2 regions of the Leucobacter allii genome follow, and region 1 is predicted to be linked to the other one. Evidence: predicted binding sites of a transcription regulator. Region 1 holds the regulator's gene; the other holds the start of a gene.

Region 1 (6,543 bases):
AGCGCGCTTCGCTCGGGATCGGGGGCGAAGCCGACGAGCGCGGCGGTGAGCGCGAGGCAGCCGACGAAGGCCCAGACGGGGAGCGACTGATCCCCCGTCGCGGCGAGCAGGCCGGCGGCGAGGAAGGGCCCGGCGAAGCGGCCGAGCCGGTGTGCCCCGCCGATCAGGGCGAGCGAGCGGGCGCGGAAGGCGACGGGGACGCGGGTCGTCATGAAGGCGTGCCGCGCGAGTCCGAAGGTCGCGGCCGCGAAGCCGACGAGGAAGACGGAGGCGCCGAGCAGCGCGAGGTGGGGTGCGAGCGCGACGCCGGCGGCGCCGAGCAGCGCGACGGCCGACGCCGCGAGCATGGCGATGCGCTCGCCGGCGCGCGCGACCACCCAGCTGGCCGGGAGGTTGCCGGCCAGCTGCCCGACGACCGCGGCCGAGGCGATGAGCCCGGAGAGCCCGATCCCCGCCCCCATGCCCGTGGCGATCACGGGGATCAGCGGCAGCATCGCGTACTCGCCGAGGGTGAAGAGCATCGTCGGACCGTAGATGCTCGGCGCCATGCGCAGGAGCAGGGCGCGAGCGGAGTTCGCCTGCACGGCTCCCAGCGTAGTCCGCCGCCGCGGCGGCTTCGCGGCAGGGGCTTCGCGCACTGGCTGTTTTCACCCAGGACGTCGGCGTTCTGGTGTCGCGCGCACTGGTCGATCACGCTGGAGGGGTGCCGAAGATCCACTCCGCCGCCGCCCGCGAGATCGGCGGACGCATCCGCGCGGTGCGCCAGGAGCTGGGCATCTCGCTGGAGGATCTCGGCGAGCTCTCGGAGATCAGCTGGACGAGCATCGGCAAGATCGAGCGCGGCGCGTCGAGCCCGACCGCCGAGACGCTCGTGCGGCTCGCCTCGGCGCTCGAGGTGGATCCCGGCATGTTCCTCTCCGGCATCTCGTCCGACGCCTACGGCCAGCGCGAGCGCCAGGTCTCGGTGCGGGATCTGATCCGCGCCCGCGGGGAGCAGCAGCGCGCACGCGAGCGCGGCTGAGCGGAACGGCGCCGCCGGCCCTGGCGGCTCCTCCCCGCCGGACTGTCGGCTCCTCCTCGTCTGCGCGGCGCCGTCAGGCGGCGACCCGGCGGAGGATCGGATCCGCGATGCGGCGCGACGGCGCGCAGAGGGTCTGGCCGAGCACGGCGAACGCGTCGTCGCGGTCGGCGAAGTATCCGTGGTCGGCGCGGACGAACCGCGAGAGGTCGTACGCGCCGCCCCCGCTGCGCCCGTCCCAGTCCACCGCGCACCGGCCGACGGCCTCGAAGAGGGTCTCCGCGCCGCGATTGGTGAACGATCCGCCGCCGCGGCATCCGATGGCGCCGAAGAGCTCCGATGCGGGGCGCCAGCCGTCGACGTCGAACTCGGGCCAGGCGAGCAGGACCCGGTCGGGCAGCGCGAAGCCGATGCGCGGGAAGCGCGGGTACCAGAACGCGCGGTCGATGAGCAGCGCCCGCACCCGGGTGGCGGTGCCGAGGGCGCGGGCGGCGCTCTCGAGGATCGCGAGGCGCTGGCTGCACGACCCGAAGCCGCGCGCGAGCGTGCGGGACGCCGGGGTGTCCTCGGCGAGGGCGTACACCGCGCGGACCTCGTCGCGGATGACGGCGTGCGCGGCCTCCAGGATCGCGAGCGGCCGCTCGGACGCCGCGTCCCGCCGCGCGCGCTCGACGAGGCGGCGGATCCCCGCGGAGCCGTGGTCGAGGATCGGCGTGGCGGCGAGCGAGCCGGGCTCGTCCGCCCCACCGCCGGCACGGGTCGCGGTGCGCCGGTACCACGGGGTCAGGAGCGCGGTGACGCTCATGCGTCGCGCTCCGCGGCGTCGCGGCGACCGCTCCCGCGCGTCTGCCTGAGCACGATCTGCTCGGGGCAGACGGCGGAGAGGAAGTCGCCGACCGAGAGCGCGAGCCGCTCCCCCACGAGGGAGTAGAGGATCCGGTTCCCCTCGCGCCGCTCCGTCACGAGGCCGGCCTGCCTGAGCACGGCCAGGTGCCGGGAGATCGTGGGTCCCGTGGCCCGGAAGGCCGCGGCGATCTCGCCGGCGGCGCGCTCGCCCGCCTTGAGGTCCTGCAGGATCTGCCGCCTGGTCGGGTGCGCCAGCGCCCCGAAGACGTCGCTCATCGTGTCTGCCATGAAAGCAATATAGCACTATTGCTACAGAGCGAAGCGATTCAGCGGCGGCGGGCGGCGAGCACGGTGAAGGTGCGGTCCCGGTCGATCTGCCTGGCGGGGCCGATCTCGCGCTCCACGAGCGGGCGGTAGGCGAGAGGCGAGTTGAAGACGAGCCGCAGCTCGCCGCCGGGCGCGAGCACCCGGGCGCAGGAGCGGATGAGGCGGTGCGCGACTCCCGCGTGGACCGTCGCGCCCGTGTGGAACGGCGGGTTCAGCAGGATCAGCTCGGCCCACCCCTCGGGCACCGCCTCGAGCGCGTCGGCGCGATGGATCTCGATGCGCTCGGCGACGCCCGCGGCCTCTGCCGTGCACCGGGTGGCGGCCACGGCCGCGCTCGACTGGTCCGTGGCGATGACGCGGGCCTCGGGCCGCGCGAGCGCCGCCGAGACCGCGAGCACGCCGGTGCCGCAGCCGAGATCGACGATGCGGCGCGCCCCGGGCGCCGCATCGTCGAGGCCGGCGAGCAGCAGGCGGCTGCCGCGATCGAGCGTCGGCCCGCCGAAGGTCGCGCCGAAGGCCGCGACCCGGAACGACAGCGCAGGATCGCTCCCCCAGCGCGGCGCGGGCCCGGCCCCGCCGCTCGAGGCCGGGCCGTTCTTCGAGCCGTCGCCGTTCGCAACGGGGGCGCTCGCCGTGAGCACGCGCGCCTTGCGCCGGGCGAGCCCGGCGCGCACCAGCGCGAAGGAGCGCGCGAGCACCTGGTTCTGGGCGAGCGTCATGTGCTTCACCCTGCCGCCCGCGAGCACGCGCACGTCGGGCGCGGCGCAGCGCGCGATCGCCTCGGCGATCTCGGCGAGGGCGTCGAGCCCGCGCGGCAGCCGGAGCAGCACGAGGCGGGCGCCGCCGAGGAGCGCCGCGTCGAGCGCCCCGTGCGACGCGGGGGCGTCGATCCCGAGCCTCGCCGCGTTCGCGTGCAGCGCGCGCTCGCCGAGCAGGGGGTCCTGGTAGACGCGGATCCCGTGCAGCCCGAGCACCGACGCGGCGCCGAGCGCGAGCGCCCCGTGGTGATCGCCGATCACGACGAGCTCGCCGGCTCCGATCGGCGTCCCGGCGTCCGCGATCTCCTGGGCGAGCGTCAGGAGCAGCAGCTCGTCGGCCGCGTCGAACGCCTGGAGCTCGGGGGCGTCGAAGTCGGGGGCGCGCGACAGCGCCGCGAAGAGCGTCCGCAGCCGCTCCCGCAGCGCGTCGGACTCGGAGCGGCCGACGGTGCGCGGCGGAGTCTCGGCGGGCCGGCCCTCCGACCTCACGGCTGCCAGACCACGACGTCGGCGCTGCGCTTGACGCGCGCGCCGCGCCGGAGCGTCACCACCTCGCCGCCGGCCGCGCCCGCCGCGAAGACGCGGCGCTCCGGTCGCTGCAGGCGCTCCTCCGTGAGGGCCCGCTCGAGCTCGCGCACCCGCCCCTCGAGATCGCGCACGCGATCCTCGAGCTCGAGCACGCGCCTGATCCCCTCGAGGCTCAGCCCCTCCCCCGACAGTCTGGCGACCTCGCGCAGCCGCGCGACGTCGTGCAGCGAGTACCTCCGGGTGTTGCCCCGGGTGCGCTGCGGAGACACCAGTCCGATCCGGTCGTACTGCCGCAGCGTCTGCGGGTGCATCTGCGCGAGCTCCGCGGCGGCCGCGATCGCGAAGACCGGGGTGAAGCGGTCCATCTGCGGAAGCGCCATCTCTGCACCTGCTTTCGGTTCGTCGTGAGGGAGGTCCGGTACCGGGCGCTCCCCGGATGAGTCCGGGGAGCGCCCGGCCTAGCCGCGGGCCCGGGAGAGGAGATCCGCGCGCGGATTCTCCTGGGGCTCGACCTCGCGGAAGGCCTCGAGCGCCTCCTTCGCGGCGTCGGAGAGGTGCGACGGCACGACGATCTGCACCTCGGCCAGCAGATCGCCGGTGCCCTTGGAGCTCGACACCCCGCGGCCCTTCACCCGGAGCACCCGGCCGCTCGGAGTGCCCGGCTGCACCTTCAGCTTGACGGGCGCGCCGCCGAGCGTCGGCACCTCGACCGTCGCGCCGAGCGCGGCCTCCGAAAAGGTGACCGGGAGCTTCAGCCTGAGGTGCTGCCCGTCCCGCTCGAAGACGGGATGCTTGCGCACGCTCACCGTGAGGATGATGTCGCCGGCCGGTCCGCCGTTCGGGCTCGGTTCGCCCTTGCCGCGCACCTTGATCTTCTGGCCGTCGGAGACGCCCGCGGGGATCTTCACCTTCACGGCGCCCGAGGAGGCCTGCAGCGTCACGGTCTTGCCCTGCACGGCGGTCTCGAAGTCGAGGGTCGTGGTGGCCTGGATGTCCCGCCCGGGCTGCGGGCCGCGGGGCGCGCCGCCGCCGAACATGCCGCCGAAGATGTCCTCGAAGCCGGCGCCTCCGCCCTGCTGGTAGCTGTACTGGCCGCGGCCGCCCGCGCCGCCGAACATGCCGCCGAAGACGTCCTCGAAGCCCTGGCCTCCGCCGCCGCCCGCCGTGAAGCGGGCGCCGCCGGCGCCCATCGCGCGGATCTGGTCGTACTCGGCGCGCTGCTCCGCGTCGGAGAGCACCGAGTACGCCTCGCTGACCTCCTTGAACTTCGCCTCGGCCACCGCGTCACCCGGGTTGGAGTCCGGGTGGTACTTCCGCGCGAGCTTGCGGTAGGTCTTCTTCAGACCGGCGTCGTCGACGTCCTTGGAGACGCCGAGGATGCGGTAGAAGTCCTTCTCGAGCCAATCCTGACTAGCCATCTGCCCCCACCGCCACCGCTACCTTGGCGGGGCGCAGCTCGACATCGCCGATGCGGTACCCCCGCTCGATCACGTCCAGCACCGTGTGCTGCTCGGTGCCGGGCACGGGCACCTGCGCAATGGCCTCGTGCAGCTGCGGGTCGAAGGGGTCGCCCTTCTCCCCGAAGCTCGAGAGCCCGAGGCGCTCCATCGACGCGCGCAGCTTCTGCGCGATCGTCGCGAAGGCGCTGCCCTCGGCGAGATCGCCGTGCTGCTCGGCGCGGTCGAGGTCGTCGAGCACCGAGAGCAGCGGCGTCACGGCGGCCGCGATCGCGCGCTGCTTCTCGAGCGCCGCGTTGGCCTCGGTCCGCTTGCGGTAGTTCGCGTACTCGGCCGTGAGGCGGCGCAGATCCTCGAGGTACTGGGACTCGGGATCGGCGTCCTCGGACCCTTCGGCCTCCGCCGCATCGGCGTTCTGCTCCGCGCTCAGGATGTCGTCGACGGTGAGCTCGGCGTCCGCCTCACCCGGCTCCTGCGGCACGGGGCCGGAGGCATTCGCCTCCGACCCCGCAGCAGGAACTTCGTCGCCGCTCGGCTCCTCGCCCGGCGTGCGCTGTTCCTCGTTCGTCATCGTTACTTCTGCTCCCCCGGCTTGTCGGACTCATCGTCCTCGACGACCTCGGCGTCCACCACGTCGTCGTCGTTCGACGCGTCCGCGGCGCCGTCGGCGGGCGCCTCGGCCTGGGCGGCGGCGTAGATCGCCTCGCCGAGCTTGCCCTGGCTCTCGCCGAGCTTGTCGGCGGCCGTCTTGACGGCGGCCTCGTCCTCGCCCGCGAGCGCCTGCTTCAGCGCGTCGAGATCGCCCTGCACCTCGGTCTTGACGTCCTCGGGCAGCTTGTCCTCGTTCTCCGAGATGAGCTTCTCGACCGAGTAGGCGAGCTGCTCGGCGTTGTTGCGGACCTCGGCCGCCTCGCGGCGCTGCTTGTCCTCGGCGGCGTGCTCCTCGGCCTCGCGCACCATGCGCTCGATGTCCTCCTTGGAGAGCGTCGAACCGCCGGAGATGGTGATGGTCTGCTCCTTGCCGGTGCCCTTGTCCTTCGCGGAGACCTGCACGATGCCGTTGGCGTCGATGTCGAAGGTGACCTCGATCTGCGGGATGCCGCGCGGCGCCGGCGCGATACCGGTGAGCTCGAAGGTGCCGAGGTTCTTGTTGTCGCGGGTGAACTCGCGCTCGCCCTGGAAGACCTGGATGGCGACCGAGGGCTGGTTGTCCTCCGCCGTCGTGAACGTCTCCGAGCGCTTCGTCGGGATGGCGGTGTTGCGCTCGATGAGCTTCGTCATGATGCCGCCCTTGGTCTCGATGCCGAGGGAGAGCGGGGTGACGTCGATGAGGAGGACGTCCTTGCGCTCGCCCTTCAGCACGCCGGCCTGGAGCGCGGCGCCCACGGCCACGACCTCGTCGGGGTTGACGCCCTTGTTGGGCTCCTTGCCGCCGGTGAGGGTCTTCACGAGCTCGGTCACGGCCGGCATGCGGGTCGAGCCGCCGACGAGCACCACATGGGCGATGTCGGAGACCTTGACGCCCGCCTCCGCGATCACGTCCTGGAACGGCTTGCGCGTGCGCTCGAGCAGATCCTTCGTGAGCTCCTCGAACTTGGCGCGCGACAGC
Region 2 (6,543 bases), 1.6 Mb from region 1:
CGATCGCCGAGCAGAACTGCCATCCCTTCGTGCAGGAGGGCTGGATGTTCCAGCACAACGGCGAGATCCCGGCGTTCGGGGAGCTGAAGCGCGAGCTCACCTTCGACGTCGCGCCGGAGCGCTATCCGTCGCTCCTCGGAAGCACCGATTCCGAGCTCTGCCTGGCGCTCGCCCTCGGCTACGGGCTGCGGGACGATCCGGCCTCCGCGCTCGCCCGCATGGTCGGGCGGGTGGAACGCGCGCGGCGCGAGCACGGGATCGTCGCGCCCTTCCGCGCCACGGTGTGCGCCTCGGACGGTGCGCGGCTGTTCGTGCTGCGCTGGGTGAGCCCGGACGCGCCGGGCGCGCTCGCCCCGACCCTCTACCACGCGGCCGGCGCGACCGCGCTGCGGACCGTCGACGGCTCGGCGGATCGCCTGCCTGAGGACGCGCAGCTCGTCGTCTCGGAGCCGCTCGAATCGCACTGGAGCCATCGGAGCTGGACCGAGGTGCCCGTCGGCGCCCTCGGCGTCTGCAGCCGGGACGCCCCGCCGCGATTCGCGCCGTTCGAGCCCCTCGCGTGAGGCCGGCGCCTACCCGGCGCGTGCGTCCGGCGCCGTCGCCGGCTTCGATTCGCGCAGCTCGCGCGCCGAGATCACCGCGCCGAGGCCGTCTCGCGCGCCTCGCGCCTCACGCGTCGAGATCGCCGGGGCGCTTGTCGGGGCGCCAGCCGCGCCACACGGGCTGCCGCAGGCTGCCGCCCGCGGTGCGACCCTTCGCCACGACCTCGGCGACGAGTTCCGGTCGCACCCAGTGGGCGTCCCGGCGCGCCTCCGGCGGCACGGCTGCCACGGGCCGGGCGCACTCGAGCGGCGCGAGGCGGGCGCGGATCGCGCGCCGTTCCGCCGCGGAGAAGCCGGTGCCCACCCGCCCCGCGTAGTGCCACGCGGGCGAGGCGCCTGCCGCGCCGTCGGCCGTACGGTCGGGGCCGCCCGCGCGATCCGGTGCATGCGCGGGCATGGCGAGCTCTGCGGGCTCCGCGAGCAGCAGCGAGGCAATGCCTCGAGCATCGGACGGGCTCTCGCGCCAGCCGATGACCGCGAACTCGGCGGTGGCGATGCTCGGGAACTTCCGCCAATCCGCCGTGCGCGCGCCGGATCGGTACGGGCTCTCCCAGCGCTTGGCCACGACGCCTTCGAGCCCCAGGCTCCGGCTCGCCTCCGCGGCCTCGGCGCCGCTGCCCGCGAAGACCTCCGGCAGTGCCGCGGGCACGCCGGGATCCGCGTCGATGAGCGCGGTGAGGAGCTCGCGGCGCTGCCGATACGGCAGGCCGCGGCAGTCCCGGCCGTTGATGCGCAGCACGTCGAAGATCAGATAGGAGGCCGGGGCCGCTCGGCGAGCCCGGGCGACGTCGCGCGGCGCGGTGAGACCGAAGCGCTGCTGCAGCCGCGAGAAGCTCGGCGCCCCATCACCGCCGAGGGAGACGATCTCGCCGTCCAGCACGGCGTCCTCGGCGTTCACGATCCGCGGGAGGGCGGCGAGCTCGGGGTACGCCGCGGTGAGGTCGCCGCCGGAGCGGCTGCGGAGGGCGCAGTGCTCGACGTCGATGCGGGCGATCGCGCGGATGCCGTCCCACTTCATCTCGAAGGCCCAGGCCGCGGGGTCGAGCCGCGGCAGTGCGCCGGCCGCGCCGGCCACGGCGAGCATCGGGGGCGGCACGTCGGGACCTGCGGCGGCGGGTTCCCCGGCGGCGGAGGCGCGTCCGCGCCGAAGCCGCCGATGCGGCGTCTCCTCGGACATGAGGTGGATCATCCACGGCGCCCCGTCCTCGCGGCCCGTGCGGAAGAGTGCGTAGCGCCGGGTGCCGCCGAGGCCGCCGCCCGGGCCGCCCTCGAGCGCGACGACGACCTCGTCCTCGCGCCACTTCTCGAGCGCGTAGCGGCCGGAGTCCCAGATGCGCACCTCCCCGGCGCCGTACTCGCCCGCGGGGATGACCCCCTCGAAGTGCCGGTACGCCATCGGATGGTCCTCCGTCGGCACGGCGAGATGGTTCACCCCGGGATCGGTCGGCACCCCCTTCGGGAGGGCCCAGCTGACGAGCACGCCGTCGTGCTCGAGGCGGAAGTCGAAATGCAGCCGCCGCGCCTCGTGGCGCTGGATCACGAAGACCGGGGCGTCGCCCCGGTCGCCCTCCGTATCGTCGTCGGCGCCGCGTGCCGCACCCCCGCCGCGTGAGCCGGAGCGGGATCGGCCCCGCGCCGGCACCGGCTCCGGCGTGCGGCGCGCGTCGCGCTTGGCGCGGTAGTCGTCGAGCCGATCCGGCGCTGCGTCGCTCCCGCGCGCCACGAGCTCCGCGAGCGGGTCGCCGCGCCGCGCGACCCGCGCCAGCACCTCCCGGAACTCCAGCTGGCGCAGGTGCGGGGAGGCGAGCTCCCGCCAGCTGCGCGGGGCGGCCACCGTCGGGGCGATCCTGCCGCGCAGCGAATAGGGGGCCACGGTGGTCTTCGCCGCGTTGTTCTGGCTCCAGTCGATGAAGACGCGTCCCGGGCGCAGGGAGCGCTTCATCGAGCTGGTGATCTCGTCGGGATGGTCGGCCTCGAGCGAGCGCGCGAGCTCCCGGGCGACCGCGGAGGCCGCGTCGGAGCTCTGGGAACCGTCGAGGGCGGCGTAGAGGTGGATCCCGCTGCTGCCGCTCGTGACGGGAACGGGGTCGAGTCCCATGCCGCGGAGCACCTCGCGGACGAGGAACGCGATACGGGCGCACTGCTGCAGGGACACGCCCTCGCCGGGGTCCAGGTCGAAGACGAGGCGATCCGGCGGCTGCGGCTCGCCCGTCGCGTCGAATCGCCACTGCGGCACGTGGATCTCGAGCGCCGCGAGCTGGGCGAGCCACACCAGGGTCGCCTCGTCGTTCACGAGTGGATAGGCGTTGACATGATCCTTGTGCTGGATGCGCCCGGTGCGCACCCACTCCGGCGCGGTGTCGCCGAGATCCTTCTGGAAGAAGACGTCGCCGCGGCCGTCGGCGCCCACGCCGTCGGGCCAGCGCTTGCGGGTCGCGGGCCGGTCGCGGCAGTGCGGCAGCATCGTCTCCGCGATCGCGCTGTAGTAGCCGATGATCTCGCCCTTGGTGGTGCCCGTCGAGGGGTAGAGCACCTTGTCGGGGTGGGTGATCCGGATCCGGCGGCCGCCGATCTCCACGGTCTGCGCCGCGTCCGCGCGGCTGCCCGCGGGCGGGCTCGCGCCCCGCCGTCGGCTCGTGCGCTGCCGCCCGCCGTCGCTCCGCCGTGTGCCCGCCATCTGTACAGGATGCGCGGCGGGTCGCGCAAGCGGTAGACCTTTGACAGCGGTCGGGGGTGTACTGTACGCATGCGAGCGATATGGAGCGGAGCGATCACCTTCGGACTCGTCAACGTGCCCGTCAAGCTCTACAGCGCGACCGAGGACCACGACGTGGAGCTGCACCAGGTGCACGACGAGGACGGCGGGCGGATCCGGTATCAGCGGCGCTGCGAGGTCTGCGGGGAGGTCGTGCCCTACGAGCACATCGACCGCGCCTACGCCGACGAGGAGGAGACCGTCGTGCTCACGCGGAAGGACCTCGCGTCGATCCCGCAGGAGCGCGACCGGGAGATCTCCGTCGTGGAGTTCGTGCCGAGCGGGCAGATCGACCCGATGCTCTTCGAGCGCAGCTACTACCTGGAGCCGAGCGGGAAGTCGCCGAAGGCGTACGCGCTGCTGCGCCGCACGCTCGAACGGACCGAGCGCACCGCGATCGTGGAGTTCGCGCTGCGCCAGAAAACGCGCCTCGCGGCGCTGCGCGTCCGCGGCGACGTGCTGCTGCTGCAGACCCTGCTCTGGCCCGACGAGATCCGGGAGCCGGCCTTCCCGGCGCTCGAGCAGCGGGTGCGGATCTCGGCGAAGGAGCTGCAGCTCTCGGCCGCCCTCGTGAAGAGCTTCTCGGACGACTTCGCGCCCGAACGCTTTCGCGATGCGTACCAGGAGCAGTTGCGGAAGCTGATCGAGGCGAAGCGGCGCGCGGGCGATGCGATCGATACGGAGGCGACGTTCGGCGAGGCGGCGGAGGAGGGCGCGGAGGTGATCGACCTCATGGAGGCGCTGCGCGCCAGCGTGCAGCGCTCCCGGGACGCGAAGCGGAAGGGCTCGGGGAAGCGGGGCGAGGCCGGGAAGCGATCCGGGGCCGCGAAGCGCTCGGGTGCCGCGAAGCGATCGGGAGCCGGGAAGCGATCGGGAGCCGCAAAGCGGGGGTGAGTAGGGGTGAGCAGGGTTGAGCAGGGTTGAGCGGGGCGGCGGTATCGGTTGCGCTTTCGCGACCTCGTCGTCCACGCACGCGTCCCGATGAGGCGTCGATGCCGCCGTCCATCGCCGGAGACGCGCGACGGCCCCGACGAGGGGGTCTCGTCGGGGCCGTAGACGTACGCGGCGCGGCGCGCTGCGGCGGGGCCGCAGGGCGCCGCGGGAGCCGATCAGGCGGAGGCCTGCACCACGGCGTTCTCCGACCGGGGCGCGGAGTTCGCGGTGCCGGGCGCCTCCGCGGCCGTCTCGTGCGCCGACTCGACGTGCGCACCCGTCGCGACCTGGACCTTACGGGGCTTCGCCCGCTCGCTCATCGGGATCGTGACGCTCAGCACGCCCTGGTCGTAGCCGGCGGAGATCCGCTCGGTGTCGACGCCCTGGCCGAGGCTGAGCTGGCGCAGGAAGCTGCCGGGGGTGCGCTCGCGCGTGATCCACTGCACGTTCTCGGTGCTGGGGAGGGTGCGCTCGGCGCGGATGGTGAGCAGCTGGCCGTCGACATCGATATCGACGGAACCCGGGTCCATGCCCGGGAGATCGGCGGTGAGCACGTAGGTGTCCCCGTCGCGGTAGAGGTCCATCGGCATGCGGCGCGGGCCGCGCGGCGAGCCGTCGAACAGCGCGTCGGCGAGGCGTTCCATCTCTCGGATCGGGCTGTACTGTGCCATCTCTGCACCTTTCGACTAGTGTTCCGTAAAAGTTGAGTCAGGTCGACTCAAGCTGATTTTAGATTAGCACTCGAGTGTGATGAGTGCTAACAGGTTCGCTGCGGGCGAGCAGCGGAGCCCGCCGCCGCGGCGGGGTTACACTGCGGGTATGAACGAGCAGGAGGAGCTTCGTGCGGGCCTCGCGGAGGCGCGGAGGCGCGCCGCCGAGCGCGTCGCGAAGCGCGAAGACGGGCTGCGGGCGCTGACTCGCGCTCGGCGCAGCGCATCCGATGACGACGAGCACGATCCCGAGGGGGAGACGCTCTCCGCGCAGTGGTCCCTGCGTGCCGGACTCCTCGCCGATGCGCGCGAGACGCTGCGGCAGGCGGACGCCGCTCTGGAGCGGCTCGGCCGCGGCGAATACGGGATCTGCCGTGTCTGCGGCGGGCCGATCCCGCCCGCGCAGCTCGAGGTCCGGCCATTCCGCGAGTCCTGCGTCGCCTGCGGGTAGGCGGGTTCAGCCGGATTCGCCGTCCCGGCGCCGGTGGGCGAGCACCGCGGAGCGCGCCCGCTCCACGACCAGCACCGCGCCGAGGAGCGCGGTCACGGAGATGATCGACGGAATCCAGGCGACGAGCGCCGGGAAGCGGTCGACCACGAGGATCTCGACGCCGAGGACCGAGGCGAGGATGAGCAGCGGCGGCAGCTGCGCCCCGCGAGCGGCGCGCAGCTCCTCGGCGTGCAGGCGCCCGTCGCGGTAGAGCACGCGGAGGAATCGGAGGAAGCAGACGAGCACGACGGCCGCGCCAAGGAGCGTCGACCAAACGCCGAGGGAGCCCACGGCTCAGCCGGCCGCCGGGCCGCCGTGCCCGCTCATCGGACCTCGTCCGCCAGTCTGCCTGCGCTCCACTCGCGCAGCAGCGTCACGAGGCCGGCGGCGCGGCGCTCGTCCAGGGTCGCCGGGAGCTCGTGCACCTCGCCGGGGCCGAGGATCACCCGCTGCGGCTGCTCGGGATCGATGCGGATCGCCTCGGGGGAGATGCGCTCCCGCGGCGTGACCACGGGATCGGATCCCAGATCCTTCGAGCGCACGCCGCGGTCGGTGAGCACGAGGCCATAGACGCCCATGAGCGTCGATCCGGTGACGGCGAGGAGTACGCGCTCGCCGGCGTCGCACGGGATCTTCTTCGCGAGCTTCGCGAAGTGCTTGGCGTGCTTCGCGTCCTCCGGGTACTTGACGTCGTTGTCGAGACCGAGCTCGCGCACGCGTCCGCGCAGCGACGCCGAGGTCTCCGGCGCCGGGGCGAGCGCGATCCGCCGGCGCGCCAGCGTCTCGAGCACCGTCACCAGCAGCTCGGCGAGGAGGGCCGTCATGCTCTGCGCGGTCTCCGTGTCGACGAGGTCGCTCGCGAAGGTCCAGTCGTACGCGGCGGTGCTCGACTCCGTGATCTCGGCCGCCGCCGCGGCGGCGCCCGCCGGGCCCGTGAACAGCGGGTACTGCCGCGGCGCGGCCGTGCCGAAGATCCCGTCGACCTGATCCTTGACGACCAGCCGACGGTCGGTGATCAGGAAGCCCTGGGCCTCGCGCTTCCCCGAGAAGCGG

Evidence for each region. Region 1 encodes HspR, which represses chaperone genes until heat shock. Its sites were predicted from a motif close to AAGTTGAGTCNNNNNGACTCAACTT; they were not measured.
Region 2: the regulator HspR is predicted to act here: its motif matches at 4,991-5,015, upstream of MUN78_RS09250 (Hsp20/alpha crystallin family protein).

The regions. Positions count from the first base shown of each region.
Region 1 covers NZ_CP095045.1:358,100-364,642, reverse strand. The annotation lists gene MUN78_RS01605 (MFS transporter) at 1-584, opposite strand, end outside; gene MUN78_RS01600 (helix-turn-helix domain-containing protein) at 704-1,021, shown strand; gene MUN78_RS01595 (hypothetical protein) at 1,095-1,823, opposite strand; gene MUN78_RS01590 (metalloregulator ArsR/SmtB family transcription factor) at 1,820-2,152, opposite strand; gene MUN78_RS01585 (class I SAM-dependent methyltransferase) at 2,191-3,438, opposite strand; gene MUN78_RS01580 (heat shock protein transcriptional repressor HspR) at 3,435-3,857, opposite strand; gene MUN78_RS01575 (DnaJ C-terminal domain-containing protein) at 3,936-4,895, opposite strand; gene MUN78_RS01570 (nucleotide exchange factor GrpE) at 4,888-5,505, opposite strand; gene dnaK (molecular chaperone DnaK) at 5,508-6,543, opposite strand, start outside.
Region 2 covers NZ_CP095045.1:1,981,457-1,987,999, reverse strand. The annotation lists gene MUN78_RS09265 (class II glutamine amidotransferase) at 1-563, shown strand, start outside; gene ligD (non-homologous end-joining DNA ligase) at 670-3,279, opposite strand; gene ku (non-homologous end joining protein Ku) at 3,349-4,251, shown strand; gene MUN78_RS09250 (Hsp20/alpha crystallin family protein) at 4,467-4,961, opposite strand; gene MUN78_RS09245 (TraR/DksA family transcriptional regulator) at 5,110-5,451, shown strand; gene MUN78_RS09240 (hypothetical protein) at 5,458-5,781, opposite strand; gene MUN78_RS09235 (hypothetical protein) at 5,814-6,543, opposite strand, start outside.